2 regions of the Lactobacillus helveticus genome follow, and region 1 is predicted to be linked to the other one. Evidence: predicted binding sites of a transcription regulator. Region 1 holds the regulator's gene; the other holds the start of a gene.
The links. The regulator LexA, encoded in region 1, represses DNA repair genes until DNA is damaged. The targets are predictions, from matches to a motif close to CNAACANNTGTTNG.
Positions count from the first base shown of each region.

Region 2: the regulator LexA is predicted to act here: its motif matches at 6,167-6,180, upstream of xerS (tyrosine recombinase XerS).

Region 1 is NZ_CP151471.1:359,479-368,117, forward strand. Features, by position in the region: gene trmD (tRNA (guanosine(37)-N1)-methyltransferase TrmD) at 1-178, shown strand, start outside; gene rplS (50S ribosomal protein L19) at 291-638, shown strand; gene AADV52_RS01925 (uracil-DNA glycosylase) at 1,027-1,686, shown strand; gene AADV52_RS01930 (SGNH/GDSL hydrolase family protein) at 1,679-2,479, shown strand; gene lexA (transcriptional repressor LexA) at 2,494-3,120, opposite strand; gene AADV52_RS01940 (DUF896 domain-containing protein) at 3,271-3,534, shown strand; gene AADV52_RS01945 (YneF family protein) at 3,597-3,815, shown strand; gene AADV52_RS01950 (ABC transporter ATP-binding protein) at 3,897-5,654, shown strand; gene AADV52_RS01955 (ABC transporter ATP-binding protein) at 5,647-7,440, shown strand; gene AADV52_RS01960 (M13 family metallopeptidase) at 7,535-8,639, shown strand, end outside.
Region 2 is NZ_CP151471.1:484,748-493,386, forward strand. Features, by position in the region: gene AADV52_RS02490 (carbamoyl phosphate synthase large subunit) at 1-615, shown strand, start outside; gene AADV52_RS02495 (Rqc2 family fibronectin-binding protein) at 683-2,377, opposite strand; gene AADV52_RS02500 (IS982 family transposase) at 2,628-3,485, shown strand; gene AADV52_RS02505 (MarR family winged helix-turn-helix transcriptional regulator) at 3,496-3,912, shown strand; gene AADV52_RS02510 (DegV family protein) at 3,986-4,867, shown strand; gene xerS (tyrosine recombinase XerS) at 5,070-6,152, opposite strand; gene AADV52_RS02520 (IS256 family transposase) at 6,673-7,851, shown strand; gene AADV52_RS02525 (hypothetical protein) at 8,044-8,499, shown strand.

The DNA of each region.
Region 1 (8,639 bases):
TGAAGGGCAGAAAGTACCTGAAGTATTAACTAGTGGAAATCATCAAAAGATAGCCGAGTGGCGTCATAAAGAAGCACTTAAGGCTACTTATCTTCACCGTCCAGACATGCTAGAAGATCGCCAGCTTACTAATGAAGAAAAGAAAATGCTTGAAGAAATTAAGTCAGAGCTTGATTAAGCTGGCTTGATTTGTTAAACTATTCTTCGTGGCAAATGCCATTAAATAAAGTTATGGGTGTTCCGCTGGCGCTGGTGCGTGAATGAATGCCGAAGAAGGAGAAAAATATATTATGGATCCATTAATTCAAGAATTGACTAAAGAACAAATTCGTGACGATATTCCTGTTTTCCGTGCAGGTGATACTGTTACTGTTCACGTACGTGTTGTTGAAGGTACTCACGAACGTATTCAGTTGTTCGAAGGTGTTGTAATTAAGAAGAAGGGTACTGGCATCGGTGCTACTTACACTGTTCGTAAGATTGCTTCAGGTGTTGGTGTTGAAAGAACCTTCCCAGTTAACGACCCACGTGTTGCTAAGGTTGAAGTTAAGCGTCATGGTCGTGTACGTCGTGCTAAGCTTTACTACTTACGTGAACGTCACGGTAAGTCAGCAAGAATTGCTGAAGCACGTCGTTAATCATAACGTCGATATGAAGAAGCTAGTTCCATTTGGAACTAGCTTTTTTGTTTTTACAAGAATTTTATATATTAATTTTATACAACTGTTATTATATTTACAAATTGTGAAAAGCAGCTAGGTGAAACTTCTGTGTAACATCAAAAATATATCACAATGTCTGATTAAATGGGATAAAAATGCCATTATATCAATAAATTGCTATTGTGAAGTGAATTTCACAAAGATAGATGCTAAGTGTGGAATTAAAGCGAAAGCCGCCATTTATCCACAATGGCGGCTTTTAATTTATATTAAATTGATTATATTATACTATGTTTCTTTTAAATGTAAAATATTTTTGATTAATATTATAATAAATATATTAAAAAAGAAATCAGGTGAGATGATGGATTATCCTAAGAAATTATTAGAGGAAGTAAAAGAACGGTCTAAAGGCATGCGCTTGGAAGGAATAAATTCAGGTAGTGGACCAAAGCATCCCTTGTTAAGGATTGTCGGTGAAGCACCAGGACGTAATGAGATTGTTAACAATATCCCATTTAGTGGTGATGCCGGCAAAGAACTGGATAAATCCTTGAAGCAAACTGGTTTATCACGAGATCAGGTTTATATCACTAGTGCGGTTCGTAGCCGTCCATTTAGCGTGAAAAAAGTTTTCAGCAAACGAGAAAATAAAGAGGTAATTAAAAGACCTAATCGTAAACCAACTAAAAAAGAAGTACTCGCGCATGCACCATTTCTTGATTATGAAATATCTTATGCGGATCCTCAGATTATTGTTGCTTTAGGAAACACTGGCTTAGAACGATTACTTGGCCCAGGTCACAAAATTTCGGCTGAACATGGCAAAGTTATTGAAAACACACCAATCCTTGAACTTAATACAGCTAAAGATGGCTATGTTTGGTCAAAAAAGAAGTACACGGTCATTCCGGAATATCACCCTGCAGCAGTTTTTTATAATCGTAAATTAAGCGATGATATTGTAAAAGATTGGGAAGTAATAAAACCTTATATCGATAAAGAAAGGGAAAACAATGAGTAACGAAACTTTTTTAATTCCAATTAGACAAAATAATGATCTATCCGATATCGCTCTTAATGAATTACGTATGGACTTAGATGAGCATCCCTTGCATCAAAGAGCCTATACAGAATTAGCATATTTACCAGGTAACAGTCGCAAATATAGCCTAAATAATGTCAAAACGATTGATAGCCCACTTAGAAATAAAAAGATTCTATTTTTGGGCTCATCTGTAACTTTTGGCTTCGGGGCTTTAGGTGAATCTTTCGTTGATTATTTATGGAAAAAAGATGGCATTGCGGCCATTAAAGATGCGGAAAATGGAACTACATTAGTAGATCAAGACACTAGTTATCATGGTGATTCCTATGTTGCTCGTTTCAAGGAAAATCTTAAAACTCCAATTGATATGTTGGTTTTACAGCTTTCTACTAATGATGCACGTACCAACCAGAAATTAGGCAAAGTTAGTGATGATGACCATTTTGATACGCAAACAATCATCGGTGCGATGGAGTATATCATCAGTCAAGCTCAAGCTACATGGCATTGTCCAATTATGATTTATACTAATCCATATTTTGAAAATAAGTTATATGAACAAATGGTAAAAGCAGCACATCAATTGGCTCAAAAATGGAATATTGAAGTCTTGGATTTATATAATAATCCTGATTTTAAAGACCAACCAGCTCTTTACATGGCTGATGAAATTCATCCAACGCGAGCAGGATATTTAGAAAAATGGCTGCCAGTTTTTGAAGATGAATTAACTAAAATTTTGGCAAAAAAAATAAACCCAAGCCATTAGCTTAGGTTTGATTACTAATCGATATTGTTTCTGTAAAGACCAACCACTTTACCTAAAATAGTTACCTCAGGTAAGATAATTGGAGCCATTGTATCATTTTCTGGTTGCAAACGGTAATGATCTTTTTCTTTATAAAAACGTTTAACAGTGGCTTCATTTTCAGCAGTCATAGCTACTACGATTTCGCCATTATTAGCGATGTTTTGTTTTTTGACGATAACATTATCGCCGTTTAAAATGCCGGCATTGATCATGCTTTCACCGTGAATTTTTAACATAAAGAGTTCACCAGCATCATTTTCAAGATCTGGTGGAAGTGGGAAGTATTCATCTATGTCTTGAACTGCTAAAATTGGTTGTCCAGCAGCAACAACGCCAACAACTGGAATTCTCTTTGGCTTGATGCCTAATTCTTTTTTACCCTCATCGGTAATTTCGAGTGCACGGGGTTTAGTTGCATCTTTGATTAAAAGGCCTTTGCGTTCTAATCGAGCCAAATGCCCGTGAACGGTAGACGTAGAAGATAGCTTAACTGCAGCACAAATCTCCCGAACTGTTGGTGGAAAGCCACGATGGTCGACAGTATCATAAATATAGCGTAAAATTTCTAGTTGTTTGGTATCACTGTTTTTCTTAGACATAATTTTTCTCCGTTATTGTAAAAAAGATTTTATTTATGCTTATTTTAACAAAAAAATAGCATAGTCTCAAACGAATGTTCTATGAAAAGTATCTTTTTTTATTGTATAAAATACTGTAGACTAAAGATTGTTAATGCGAGGTGAATATATATGAATAAAGATGCAATGAGTAAAGAAGAGGAAAAAAAGGTAACAGATCGAATTAACGAACTTTACCATAAGAAAGAAAAGGAAGGTTTGACTCCTGAAGAGGAACAAGAACGTAAAGAACTTCACAAAAAATTCCTTGCCAACTTCAGAGCTGCCTTTAAGCAAGATGTTGAAAATATGGTAATTATTGATAAGAATGGCAAAGAAGTAACTTCCGAAAGAGCCAAGCGTGCACAACGCAAAAAAGGTCTTAGAAAAGATTAATTAAGTCTTTAAAAAAGATGAAAATTTATGTAAGATATTATTGTTAGTTATGGAGGATTAATATGAATTTAGGTTTAGCAATTTTTTTGATTATTATTGCACTTTTGGTCGGCGCTGTTGCAGGTTTTTATGGTGCAAGAGCATACATGAAGAAATATTTTAAGGAAAATCCTCCAATTAGTGAAGACATGATTGTTGCTATGATGTCTCAAATGGGACAAAAGCCTTCTAACAAGAAGGTTCACCAAGTAATGAACATGATGAAACACCAACAAAAATAATTTGATTTTTTGTTGGATTGAAGGGTAAAGGTTTTTCCTTTACTCTTTTTTTATACTTTTTTAGGAAAATTAGGTTAAAAAGTGGGTATTTTTAGCAAATTAGGATGGTTTTTTAAACAGGAAAAGAAGCGCTATATTATTGGAATTACTTTTTTAGCGTTGACTTCACTAGCTAACTTAATTCCTCCGAGAGTTTTAGGCTTAACGGCAGACCAATTAGACAAGGGTCACATTTCCTGGAGCAAATATGCTGCATTAATTATTGCCGTTTTAGCGGCTGCTTTTACTCTTTATATTTTGCGTTACTTTTGGCGAAAGCAAATTTGGGGTGGAGCTGCTGAGCTTGAACGTCAAATGCGCTCAAAACTGTTTGATCATTTCATGATCATGGATCGAACTTTTTATCAGAGACACCGAACTGGAGACTTGATGGCTCATGCCACCAATGATGTGAGTGCCATTCAAAATGTAGCTGGTGATGGCGTGTTGACTCTAGTTGACTCATTAGTCATGGGTTTATCGACAATGGTTGCCATGATTATTTTTGTGGATTGGCGATTAACGATCGTTGCATTGTTGCCTTTGCCATTTTTGGCTCTTGGTGCCTGGAAATTAGGTGATCATTTACACGATGCATTTGATAAATCACAAGCAGCATTCTCACGGTTAAATAATAAAACTCAAGAATCAATTACTGGGATTAAAGTATTAAAGACATTTGATCAAGGCAAAGAAGATACAGCTGCTTTCGATAAAATGGTCGATGATACGATTAAAATCAATAAAAAAGTTTTTGTGTGGGATTCATTATTTGATCCCTTAGGTACGGCAATTATTGGAGCTACTTATGTAATCACAATTATTTATGGTGGCTTACTAGTAACTCACCATGTTTTATCAATTGGACAATTGGTATCATTCATTGCTTATATTTCTAATATGGTTTGGCCGATGTTTGCCATTGGCTATTTGTTCAATATTTTAGAGCGTGGTAGTGCTAGTTATGATCGTGTAGAAAAGCTTTTGCAAGAAAAGCCATTGATTACGGATGCACATGCAGATAACACGCTTTCCGCGGAAGATTTACAGGGAGACTTGGATTACCAAATAAAGACCTTTGCATATCCAGATGAAAAAGATATTCCTGTTTTGAAGAATATTGATTTTAAATTGAGACCAGGACAAACACTTGGCTTAGTTGGCCGAGTCGGCGCAGGAAAGACAACAATTATTGAATTGCTGTTAAGAGAATTTGATCAGTATGATGGTCAAATTACATTGAATGGTAAAGATATTCGAACAATTCCGTTAAAATTGTTGCTTAGTCAAATCTCGTATGTACCACAGAATAATTTCCTATTTTCTACTAGTATTGGAAGAAACATTGCATTTTCTTCAGAGGATGCGGATCAAGAAGATATTGCTTTGGCAGCACAAAAGAGTGATTTGCATGAAGATGTTTTAAAGATGCCTAAGGGCTATCAAACTCTAGTAGGAGAAAATGGACTATCATTGTCTGGTGGACAACGACAAAGAATGTCAATTGCTCGTGCCGTATTAAAAGACACTCAGATTTTGATTTTAGATGATGCTTTATCAGCTGTAGATGCAAAAACTGAAACGGAAATTTTGTCAGCATTGAGAAAAGAAAGAGAAAATAAGACGACTATGATTGCAGCTCATCGTTTGACTTCAGTTATGGATGCGGATTTGATTCTAGTATTGAAAAATGGGCAAATTGTTGAACGAGGCAATCACCAACAGCTTTTAGCTGAAAACGGTTGGTATGCAGAAATGTGGCGCAGACAAGAAAATGGAGGTGAAGATATAAATGAATGATGAACAACAAGAGTCAATCTGGGCTAAGGCAGTCCCATTTAAAGAACAAGTGACCATTTTTAAACGCTTGATGAAGTTTGTTAAGCAATTCAAAACTGAAATGATTATTGCTCTATGTGGTGCATTTTTAGTAAGTGTCATCAATATCTTATTGCCTAGAGGTTTGCAGTATTTTTTAGATCATTTTTTGCTTCATCAAAGTACCTCAGTTCAAATTATTTTGTTTGCGGGTTTACTGTATGCGATAGGTTCGCTTCTTAAAGCAATAATTCAATTTACATATCAGTATTTCTTTGCGTTAGGTTCGGAAAAAACATTGGAGAGTGTACGTCGAGCTTTATACAGAAAATTGCATCAATTGGGAATGCGTTATTTTGATCAAACACCAGCTGGTTCAATCGTTTCTAGAGTTACCAATGATACGATGACTCTCAGTAATTTCTTAACTGTTTTATCAACAGTAGTAATTGGTCTATTTTCAGTTGTAACTGCGCTAGTGGCCATGTTTACTACTAATGTGGTTGCGGGTTGGATTGTATTGGTCTTTGTACCTATTTTGCTATTTGTGATCTGGCTTTATTCACAAAAAAGTTCCCGTCTTTATCGTAATTATCGAGAACGTTTAAGTAGAATTAATGCGAATCTGAATGAATCAATCGAAGGCGTATCAATCATTCAGCAGTTTAATCAAGAAAAGCGAATGACTAACCATTTTGAAGGTGAAAATGGTGGTTTAATGCAGACGCGGTTTAATATGATCCGGGTAAATTCATTATTGCTTTCACCTTTAACAAGTTTGCTTTATTCGCTTGCATTAGCTGTTTCATTAATGTATTTTGGCTTTCCTTTAAGAGAAGTTTTTGTACCTGCAGGTGTTGTTTATGCATTTTCACAATATATCTCACAATTATTTAATCCTATTTCTACTATGATGGATCAGATGACCTTTTTCCAAGATGGGATTATCGCAGGTAAAAGAATTTTTAGAATTTTAGATGATGAACAATATGAACCACAGCAAGATGCTCAAGCAGGTTTAACTATCAATCGAGGGAAAATTGAATTTAAGCATGTTAGCTTTTCTTATGATGGCAAGCATGAGATTTTGCATGATGTATCATTTGTAGTTAATCCGGGTGAGACTCTTGGAATCGTGGGACACACCGGTTCGGGCAAAAGCTCAATTATTAATGTAATGATGCGTTTTTACGAATTTGGAAAAGGGCAAGTATTAATTGATGACGTTGATATTAGAAAATATCCTAAAGAAGAATTACGTAAAAAATTAGGCCTGGTCTTACAAGAACCATTCATGTTTTATGGTGATATTGCATCTAATATTCGTTTGTATAATCAAGAAATTACAGATGATCAGATTAAAAAGGCAGCTGAGACTGTTCAAGCAGATCAATTTATTGAAAAGATGCCTGGTAAATATCACGCCAAGGTAATTGAAGGCGGTGCAGAATTAAGTCAAGGTCAAAAGCAATTGATCTCTTTTGCTAGAACTTTGGTAACAGATCCTAAGATTTTAGTTTTAGATGAGGCAACCGCAAATGTAGGTAAAGAAACGGAAACTTTAATTCAGGAAGGGTTAAAGAGACTCCGTAAAGGTCGTACGACTTTGGCAATTGCACACCGACTTTCGACTATCGCAGATGCTGATCAAATTATTGTACTTGATCAAGGTCGAATTGTTGAAAGAGGTAATCACGAAGAACTGCTTGCCAAGAAAGGCTATTATTACAATTTATATACCTTGCAAAAAAATGAAGGCGAAAATTAATGCGGAAGAACGTTTGGTTAATCCTCAGACGTTCTTTTTGCTATAATGAATTTGAATGATTAAATAATTATGAATATTTCTATAAGGAGCAAATATGAGAAGATATTTAGCTGTACGTGGCGGTGCAGGGGATGTTGCTGAACCTGATTTAAACGCTAAGCCACAAGATAATTTATATTTAGCCGTCAATTCCGAATGGTTGTCTAAAGCAGAAATTCCTGCAGATCAAACTTCTGCCGGAGTAAATACTGAATTAGATATTAAAATTGAAAAACGCATGATGAAAGATTTTGCGGATATTGCGTCTGGTAAGGAAAAGATGCCAGATATTCGTGACTTCGATAAGGCGATTGCCTTGTATAAGATTGCGAAGAATTTTGATAAAAGGGATGCTGAAAAGGCAAACCCAATTCAAAATGATTTACAAAAGATCCTTGATTTAACTAACTTTGATAAATTTAAGGATAATGCAACAGAGCTCTTCATGGGTCCATATGCCTTGCCTTTTGTATTTGATGTAGATGCTGACATGAAAAATACAGATGTTAATGTCTTGCATTTTGGTGGTCCAAGCACATTTTTACCAGATACAACTACTTATAAGACACCTGAAGCTAAAAAATTACTTGATATTTTAGAAAAACAAAGTATCAACTTGTTAGAGATGGCAGGTATTGGTAAAGAAGAAGCACGTGTTTATGTTCAAAATGCTTTAGCCTTTGATCAAAAATTATCCAAGGTCGTCAAGTCTACTGAAGAATGGTCAGATTATGCTGCAATCTATAATCCGGTTTCTTTGACTGAATTCTTAGCTAAGTTTAAGTCATTTGATATGGCTGACTTTTTAAAGACAATTTTGCCTGAAAAAGTTGAACGAGTAATTGTAATGGAACCACGTTTCCTTGACCATGCTGATGAATTAATTAATCCGGCAAACTTTGATGAAATTAAAGGCTGGATGCTGGTTAAATATATTAATAGCGTAGCTAAGTACTTGTCACAAGATTTCCGTGACGCTGCATTTCCATTTAACCAAGCAATTTCAGGTACGCCAGAATTGCCTTCTCAAATTAAGCAAGCCTATCGTTTAGCTAATGGTGCTTTTGATGAAGTTGTTGGTATTTTTTATGGTAAGAAATACTTTGGTGAAGAAGCTAAACACGATGTCGAAGATATGATCCACAATATGCTTAAAGTAT
Region 2 (8,639 bases), 130 kb from region 1:
GCTTGTGCTACAGAGGCATTAATTGGTCATAATCTGCAAGAATTAGGATATCCTAATGGACTGTGGCATACTAGTAATTTTATTCATATTAAAATGCCAGTATTTTCTTTCCTCAATTACAGTAGTGGCAACACATTTGATTCTAATATGAAATCATCTGGCTCAGTAATGGGACGAGATACTCATTTAGCTAAAGCTTTGTATAAAGGGTATGAAGCTAGTGATTTGCACATCCCTAGTTATGGAACGATTTTCATTTCAGTTAGAGATGAAGATAAAAATCGGGTAACAGAATTAGCTCGTAGATTTGACAGATTAGGCTTTAAATTAATTGCTACAGAAGGAACTGCAAATATGTTTGCGGAAGCAGGGATTACTACCGGAGTTGTAGAGAAAGTTCATAATAATCCGCGAAATTTATTAGAAAAAATTCGGCAACATAAAATTGTAATGGTAGTAAATATTACTAATCTTTCTGATGCAGCTAGTGAAGATGCGTTAAGAATAAGAGATGAGGCATTGTATACTCATATTCCTGTCTTTTCAAGTATTGAAACTGCAGAATTAATTCTAGATGTATTAGAATCGTTGGCATTGACGACGCAACCAATTTAAAATAAAAACCAAGTTACTATGTAAATAACTTGGTTTCTACCAAATAAGCATGTTAAGTAAAACATGCTTATTTTTTATTAACTTTCATTGCCATGATTTCTTTTTCTTCCGGAGTAACTTCGATAGAATTTTGACCAGTATAGATGACGAAACCAGGTTTAGCACCATTAGGCTTTTTAACACGTTTGTCTTGTACATAATCGACTTGAACGTGGGCAGAATTCTTAGCCTTGGAAAAGAATGCGGCAATTTCAGCTGCTTCTTTAATGTCGTCATCAGATGGCTGATCATCTCGTAAAATCACATGAGAACCGGGCATGTTTTTGACATGGAACCAGTAATCAGACTTATTGGCCTTTTTTAAAGTTAACCAGTCATTTTGATAATTATTTTTACCAACTAAAACATGCTTGCCAGAAGAAAGCTTAAATTCATTCAAATTACGCTCTGTAATTTTCTTTCTTCGTTTATTTTTCTTTTGTTTCCGAATATATCCTTGATTAATCAACTCATCAGTAATTTGATCGATATCTTGTGGATCTGCATTATCAATAGCTGTTTGAATAGAATCAAAGTAACGCAAATTTTCTTCAGCTATTTTAATTTGTTCATTAATGTGCTTAATTGAATCACGTAGTTTTTTATATCGAGTAAAATATTTTTGAGCATTACGTGCAGGTGAAAGGGCAGGGTCTAATTTAATTTCAATGGGTGCATTGTTTTCGTAATAATTAGGTAATGAAACGGTAGTCATACCCGGTTTCACTTGATTTAAATTAGCGTTTAAAATTTCACCCTTAATACGATATCCTTCAGAATTTTCGGCAAGATCTAGTTGCTTTTTTAGTTTTTTGATTTTCTTGCTTAATTTCTTTTGTTCATTTTTGACAACACGTTCTACCTGACTAGCACGTTGCTTTACCCAATCACGATTAGCTTGATATTCATAAAATTCATCTAATCCTTTATTAAGATCTGGATTTGAACTTTCTTTTTCAAGTTCCAGATGATAAGGCAAATAACAAAAAATCTTTCTTTTATTATTAGGAGTTTTTAAAACAAATGCGCGAGGATTTTTAAATTGATTAAAGAATGTTTTAAAAGACGAATAGCTGTAATCATCCTCTAAATATCCTAGCAATTCATTTCTATCGTCCTTATCCAAACCATCCATCTGTTTAGATAATTCATTTGGATCATTTTCATTGCTCAATTGCTTAAACTTATCTTCAGATAAAGTTAATCCGTTTAGACCTGGCTTTAATGGTGGTAATTCATATTTTGCTTTGGGGAGTAAAATACGAGCTCTGTTTTCATCAGGATTAATTCTCTTTAACAAGTCAATAATATGATTATCTTTTTGATTGTAAAGAATAACATTACTATGACGCCCCATTAATTCTACAGAAAGAACTAATTCTACTTCATCGCCTAATTCGTTTCGATTGCTGAAATGGAAGTTAGTAATTCTATCTAAGCCTACTTGTTCAATAGATTGTAAAACGGAACCTTCTAAGTACTTTCTTAACACCATTACAAAAATAGGTGCCTTATCAGGGTTATTAATTGTTTGCTCAGTTAAATACATTCGTGGATATTGAGCATTCGCTGAGATTAAAAACTGATAATTCTTTCGATTTTTTCTAAAGATTAAAACCAAGTCTTGATCAAAGGGCTGATAAATTTTTGATAAACGACTTCCTACTAGGGTAGGGGTTAAATCTTGTAATAAACTATGGATAAATAATCCATCAAATGCCATAATAAATCACCTCAAAATACGTCTAATATTATAACAGTAAAAGCAAAGATTCTAAAATTATTAGTGTTCTTTACCATATTATCAAATAGATTATTAAATGATAAAATACAGTTATAGTAATCTAATTTGGAGAAAAAGGACCTTGTATATGGATGTACGCGTGGTGCTAGTTAAATCGTTTTAGTTAATAAAAAAGTCCAATCGGACTAGACTCAAGTTGTAGTATTCAATAGAAAAGAGTCTGATCTGATTGAACTGCCTTAAGCTTAAGCGTTTTAGCCACCATTTACAAGTTAGTTTTAAAGATTTAGTGATAATTTGTCGGCACTGGTATCGTTTATCTGCTCCGGCTGAATTTAGTCAACGGCGAAACATCAACCGGGTAAAAGCTACGGACAGTCTGATTTTGGCTTTACTTATCTGGCAAGCTAAGACAGGAATTGAATCACAAAGAAGATTCTGTGAATGTTTCAATTGTTTATCACACTCACGTTTTAATCGACGTTCACGTCAGCTATTGCAATTGATTTATCAGATACGGCAAGAAATGAATAAAAAGGTTGACCTGAATGGACAGTTCTTGATCATTGACAGCTTTCCGGTACCTGTTTGCCAACCAATTCGCAACTATCGTGCTAAAATTTTTCGCGGTTATGCCAACATTGGTTATAAGGCCACCAAGAAAATTTACTTTTATGGTTTCAAAGTTCATGCCATTGTTAGCGATGACGGTTACATTCTTGATTATGTAGTAACAAAAGCATCAGTTCATGATGCCAGGGAGACAGTTGAACTGATGGAAAATACCCATCCATCTAATTACTATCTTCTTGGCGACGAAGGCTATTTAGGCAAAGAACTGCATCAACAGCTAAAACAAATGGGTTATGAACTTTGGACACCATATCGTAAAAATATGACAGGAGCTAAAAAGCACAATGATCATCAATTGATGGCTATTCGCAGAACAATAGAAAGCGACTTTTCGCTTCTGACCTATTACAATGCCGAGAACAATCGAGCACGTAGTCTGATAGGCTTTCAAAGCCGGTTAGAAATTGCAATTTTAGCTTATAATTTGGCTTATTGTCTAGAACGATTTAACTAGCACCACGCGTATGGATGTATTATTTTTTAGTACAATTGCTGATCAAATTAAAAAGGAAATAAATCACAAATGTGGTTTAAATATTTCACAAACTAGAATTTTGCTTTTTTTTGATGATACAAATAATAAAGCTTTAGTAATGGGGAAATTAGCTAAAGCACTTAATATTTCTTTATCTACCTTAAGTCGTCAGCTTCAGCAAAAGAAGACTAAAAGTCTTATAGAAATTACACGTTCTGAAAAAGACTCTAGCAAAATTGTAAATTTAAGCGCAGAAGGTATAAAGAAAGCCAAAGAACTTAAAAATACACTTAACAAAATTGAAGAACTTTTATTTGTATATCTAGATTCTGATGCATCAAGTTTATTTATCAAGCAACTTAATCAAGTTGCACAAGCGTCTACATCATTAGAAGGCTTGGAATAGGTGTGTATTTACTGGTTTTATGCTATAATTCTTCTGTATTATATAATTAAAGAAATTGGGAAGGGGAAATAAATTGAAAATCGCATTAGTTACTGACAGTACTAGTGTCTTAACTGACCAAGAAGTTAAGGACAATAATATTAATGTGGTTCCGATTCCCGTCATCGTTGGCGACAAGGAATACTTAGAAGGAGTTAACATTACCTCTGCGGAGCTTTTTGAAAAACAAAAGCAAGGCGCAGCTTTTCCTAAGACTTCGCAACCAAGCATGGGTCAAATGATTGAATTATGCAATAAGCTTCATGGAGAAGGATATGAAGCCATTATTGCTATTACTTTATCAAGTGGTATTTCTGGATTTTATCAAAACATGGTAAATATGGCACATAATAATCCGGAATATAATTTGTATCCCTATGATTCTAAAATGACCGTTAGATTACAAGGTTATTTGGTGTTAGCTGCTGCTAGAATGATAAAAAATGGCATGGAACCAGAAGCTGTTTTAAAGAAATTAGATGAGGTTCGTAAGACAATTGATGAATATTTTGTAGTTGATGATCTTAAGAATCTAAGCAGGGGTGGACGTTTAAGCAATGCAGGTGCATTTATTGGTACAATGTTGCAAATAAAGCCATTATTAACATTTAATAGTGATGGTAAAATCGTTGCTTTTGAGAAAATCAGATCTTTGAAACGTGCTGTTGCTAAAGTTAAGAAACTTACTTTGGAAAAAACTGCAGAATTGCCTTATAAAGATAAATTACGATTATTTGTATTTCATTCTAATGATCTTAAACAAGCAGAGGATATAAAACAGTTCATTAATACTAACTTCCCAGATAAGCCTGTTGATGTAGCTGAGTTTAGTCCAGTGATTGCTACACACTTAGGTGAAAAATCTATTGCAATTGCATGGATGATAGACATTGATAAATTAGATTTAACTAAATAAGAAAAAGGCACTGTTAAGTTAAAAAGCAAACAGTGGCTTTTTTATTATGTACTTGCAATAGCAAAAAATATTATAGATAATAAAATAAGCTTAATAATAAAAATACTATTAAAGCCGTTTCAAATAGCAATAACCATTTTATTATTAACAATGTCATAAAATAAAAAGCACCAGTTCGTATAAAAATTGGTGCTTTTAGTTATTATTTAGATTCATTTGCATTTTGTTGTTCATTAGAAATGACATTTAATGCTGCTCGTTGCTTTTTTTGATCTACGTGAGTGTATAAATCTGTGGCAGTAGTTCCTTTTTGACCTAATTGCTGTGCTACTAAAACCTGATCTTTAGTGACGGCATAAAGTTCAGATGCTAGTGTATGGCGCAATTTATGAGGTGTAAGAGGATGACCAAAACTTGCCGAATATTTGTTAACCATTTTTTCAATTGCATTAGTAGTCATTCGTTTGGTTTGGTTATGCCATCTAGTTAAAAAGAAAGCGGTCTGCTTAGGATCGGCCATATAGCGCTCAGCTCGAATTTTTTTATACTTTTTTATATAATCTAATGTCCATTCTGCAATAGGGACACTATCTTTTTGGCCACCTTTACGGGTAACGTCTAATATAGCATCTTTAATATTCAAATCCTGCATATCCACGCCGGCACATTCTGAGACTCTAATTCCTGTTCCTAAGATTAGAGCGATAATGGCCATATCACGTTCTTTATTCTTTTTAAAACCTGGTTTAGCCTGTTTATTGCATTTATTCTCATAATCATGAGCAATAAATTTAAGAAATTCGAATTTAAGATTTCCGGTGTACATATGTGATTCTAAAACGTGAGCTCGATAATTTAATGTCTTTGTGTCATTTAAAGATTCAATTTTAAGCATCACATTTCGTTCAAAATAGGACTTTCCATTATTATTGTCTGCTGTAATAGTTAAAAATTTAAATAAAGAGCGTAAGGCATTGATTGAACGATTGATAGTAGTGGGGGAGTTTAAATGACCCTGTTTATTCTTAGTATGCCCTAAGTTATCAATATAAAGCATGATATCATTTCGACGCAAATTGGCTAAAGTATCTGGCAAAATATGTTGATTATCTTGAGCAGAAGAAATACCTTCTTGACGCAACCAATCAAAAAATCTGCGTATTTCAGTTAAGTATTGATAAGTAGTTGTCAAGGAATGATTAGTGCCCAAATTATATTGTTTAACAAAGTCCGGCATATTATCTAATTCAGTTTTGATTAAACTAAGATACTTAGTAGATTCCATAGTTTCTCCTTATTCGAACAAACGTTTAAATAATTATATCATAGAAAAAGAGCAATAAAAAACACCTATCTTTTACAAGATAGGTGAACAAAAAGCTTCTATCTTTAATTATTACTCCCAATTCAACACTAATATCTATAGTATTAATGTAAAAACTGTTTGTAGATAATTAAAGAATAGAAGAATCACGTCACTATAACTGGAATACTAGCAATGCCGGTAGCAACACCTGAGCATTCCAGTTATAGTAACTTTGATTTTAATATCTATATAACGTAGGCATTTAACATCAAGCAAAATGATCTATATTATTAGACAATGTTGTTTGTATGGTACAACTTACCTTTCAAGTATTTATTTTAAGATGATTATATCTAATGATCAAGTCTTGAGACTGTAAAATAGTTTGTGTAAGGATGAATGATTCCTTAAATTAATTTCTTAAAATATTAGAAAAAGGAGTTCCTTTCTCGTATGATTGGTTTGAACAAAAAACACATACAGAAAGAAGAACTCCTTCATGAATGATTTTACCAAAAATATGGCTCAAGCTCTATTCAATCAAGACAAAATTAATGATTTATTGCGTAAAGAATTACAACAAGCAGTTAATGACTTGTTAGAAGCTGAATTAACTGCCTTTTTAGGTTATAATCCTTATGCAAGAGACGGCTGGAATACCGGCAATTCTAGGAACGGTGCCTACTTTCGCAAGGTGGATACGCAGTTTGGCAAAATTGAAATCCAGGTGCCACGAGACCGCAACGGCCTGTTTCATCAGCACACGCTGCCTGACTACAAGCAGCACTCCGATGTCTTGGAAAACATGATCATCAAGCTTTACTCTAAAGGTGTAACTACCAGAGAGATAGCTGATTTGATTGAAAAAATGTATGGCAGCCATTACAGCCCCGCTCAAGTATCCAATATTTCTAAGCAGATGATCCCCAAGGTAGAGGCCTATCACAAGCGTAAGCTTAGCGATAAGTTCTTCTGCGTTTATCTAGACGCTACCTACGTTCCTCTGCGCCGAGAAACTTTTGAACGTGAAGCTGTCTATATTGCCATTGGCATCAAACCTAATGGCCAAAAGGAAGTTATCGACTACTGCATTGCGCCCAATGAAAACATTGAAGTCTGGACGGAGTTGCTTCAAAATATGAAAAGCAGAGGCCTTAAACAAGTTGAATTATTTTTATCAGATGGTGTTGTGGGTATGAAAACTGCACTAATGCAAACTTATCCTAAAGCTCATTTCCAGCGTTGCTTGGTTCATGTCATGCGTAATATCTGCGCTAAAGTACGCGTGGAGGATCGCGAGGCAATTATGAACGAATTCAAGCAGATTCACCAGCAAGCCAATAAAGCAGCTGCTGTTGATGTATTGCATGCCTTCTATGCCAAATGGGACAAGAGTTATAATCATGTCATAAGAAACCTGAAAGACATCGAGCCGGACCTGCTGGTCTTCTATAATTATCCTAAGCAGATCAGAGCTTCAATTTACTCTACCAACATGATTGAATCTTTTAACAGCGTCATTAAGCGCAAGGCTAAGCCTAAAGCAGAGTTTCCGACTGAACAGTCGCTTGATACTTTTATTGGCATTCAAGCAATGAGTTACAATGACCGCTACTTCAACCGAATTCACAAAGGCTTTGGTCAGGTTCAGGACACCTTAGAATCTTACTTTGATTAAATAAAGAATAAAAAATCAATCTATGAGAAAGATCTATTTACACAAAAAATTTGACAGTTTCCAAGTCTTAATGGCAAATTATTAAAAAATATTTTTATTTAACATTAACTTAGATTGAAATATTTTTTTGTAATTTCACGTATAAAAATTGTACAATAAAAACAATAGAATTATATAAGACGAGGGAAAATTATGACAGAAGAAATTGATGTAAATTTACAAGCTAAAAATCCAAGTGGTATTAAATTATTAAATCGCTTGTATGATGGACATTTAGTTTTAAACGATATTGGTGTTCGCTTAGATGAACAGCTTAATAATGAAAATGAAGAGTTAACAGTGCCAACTCAAGAAGATGTTAACAACTTAGATGATACCTTTGGCAAAATGGTACAGACTTTTGGTGATATTACTAATGCTTATGGCAATGTAGATACTTTTGCGGATAATTTTGCAGGGACCACTAAGGACTTTGCAGAAAGATTAATCACCGAAATGGCAGATTTTAATAATGGTATTGCGGACATTGGAGATACTGAAGGCGGCCTTGAAAATTATGATAACGATAAGCTCAATGATTGGGTTAACCAAGTTATGGGTGATATTGTAGCCACTAATGAAAAATTTAATACCTTAATTAAGGAATAAAGCATAATGAAAAAGATACTGGTTATTGGTTCGCCTGGAGCTGGGAAGAGCACATTTTCTAGAAGACTTCAAAAGAAGATCAATTTGCCAATTATATATCTAGATTAACTTTCTTGGAGATCTGATAAAACTACAGTATC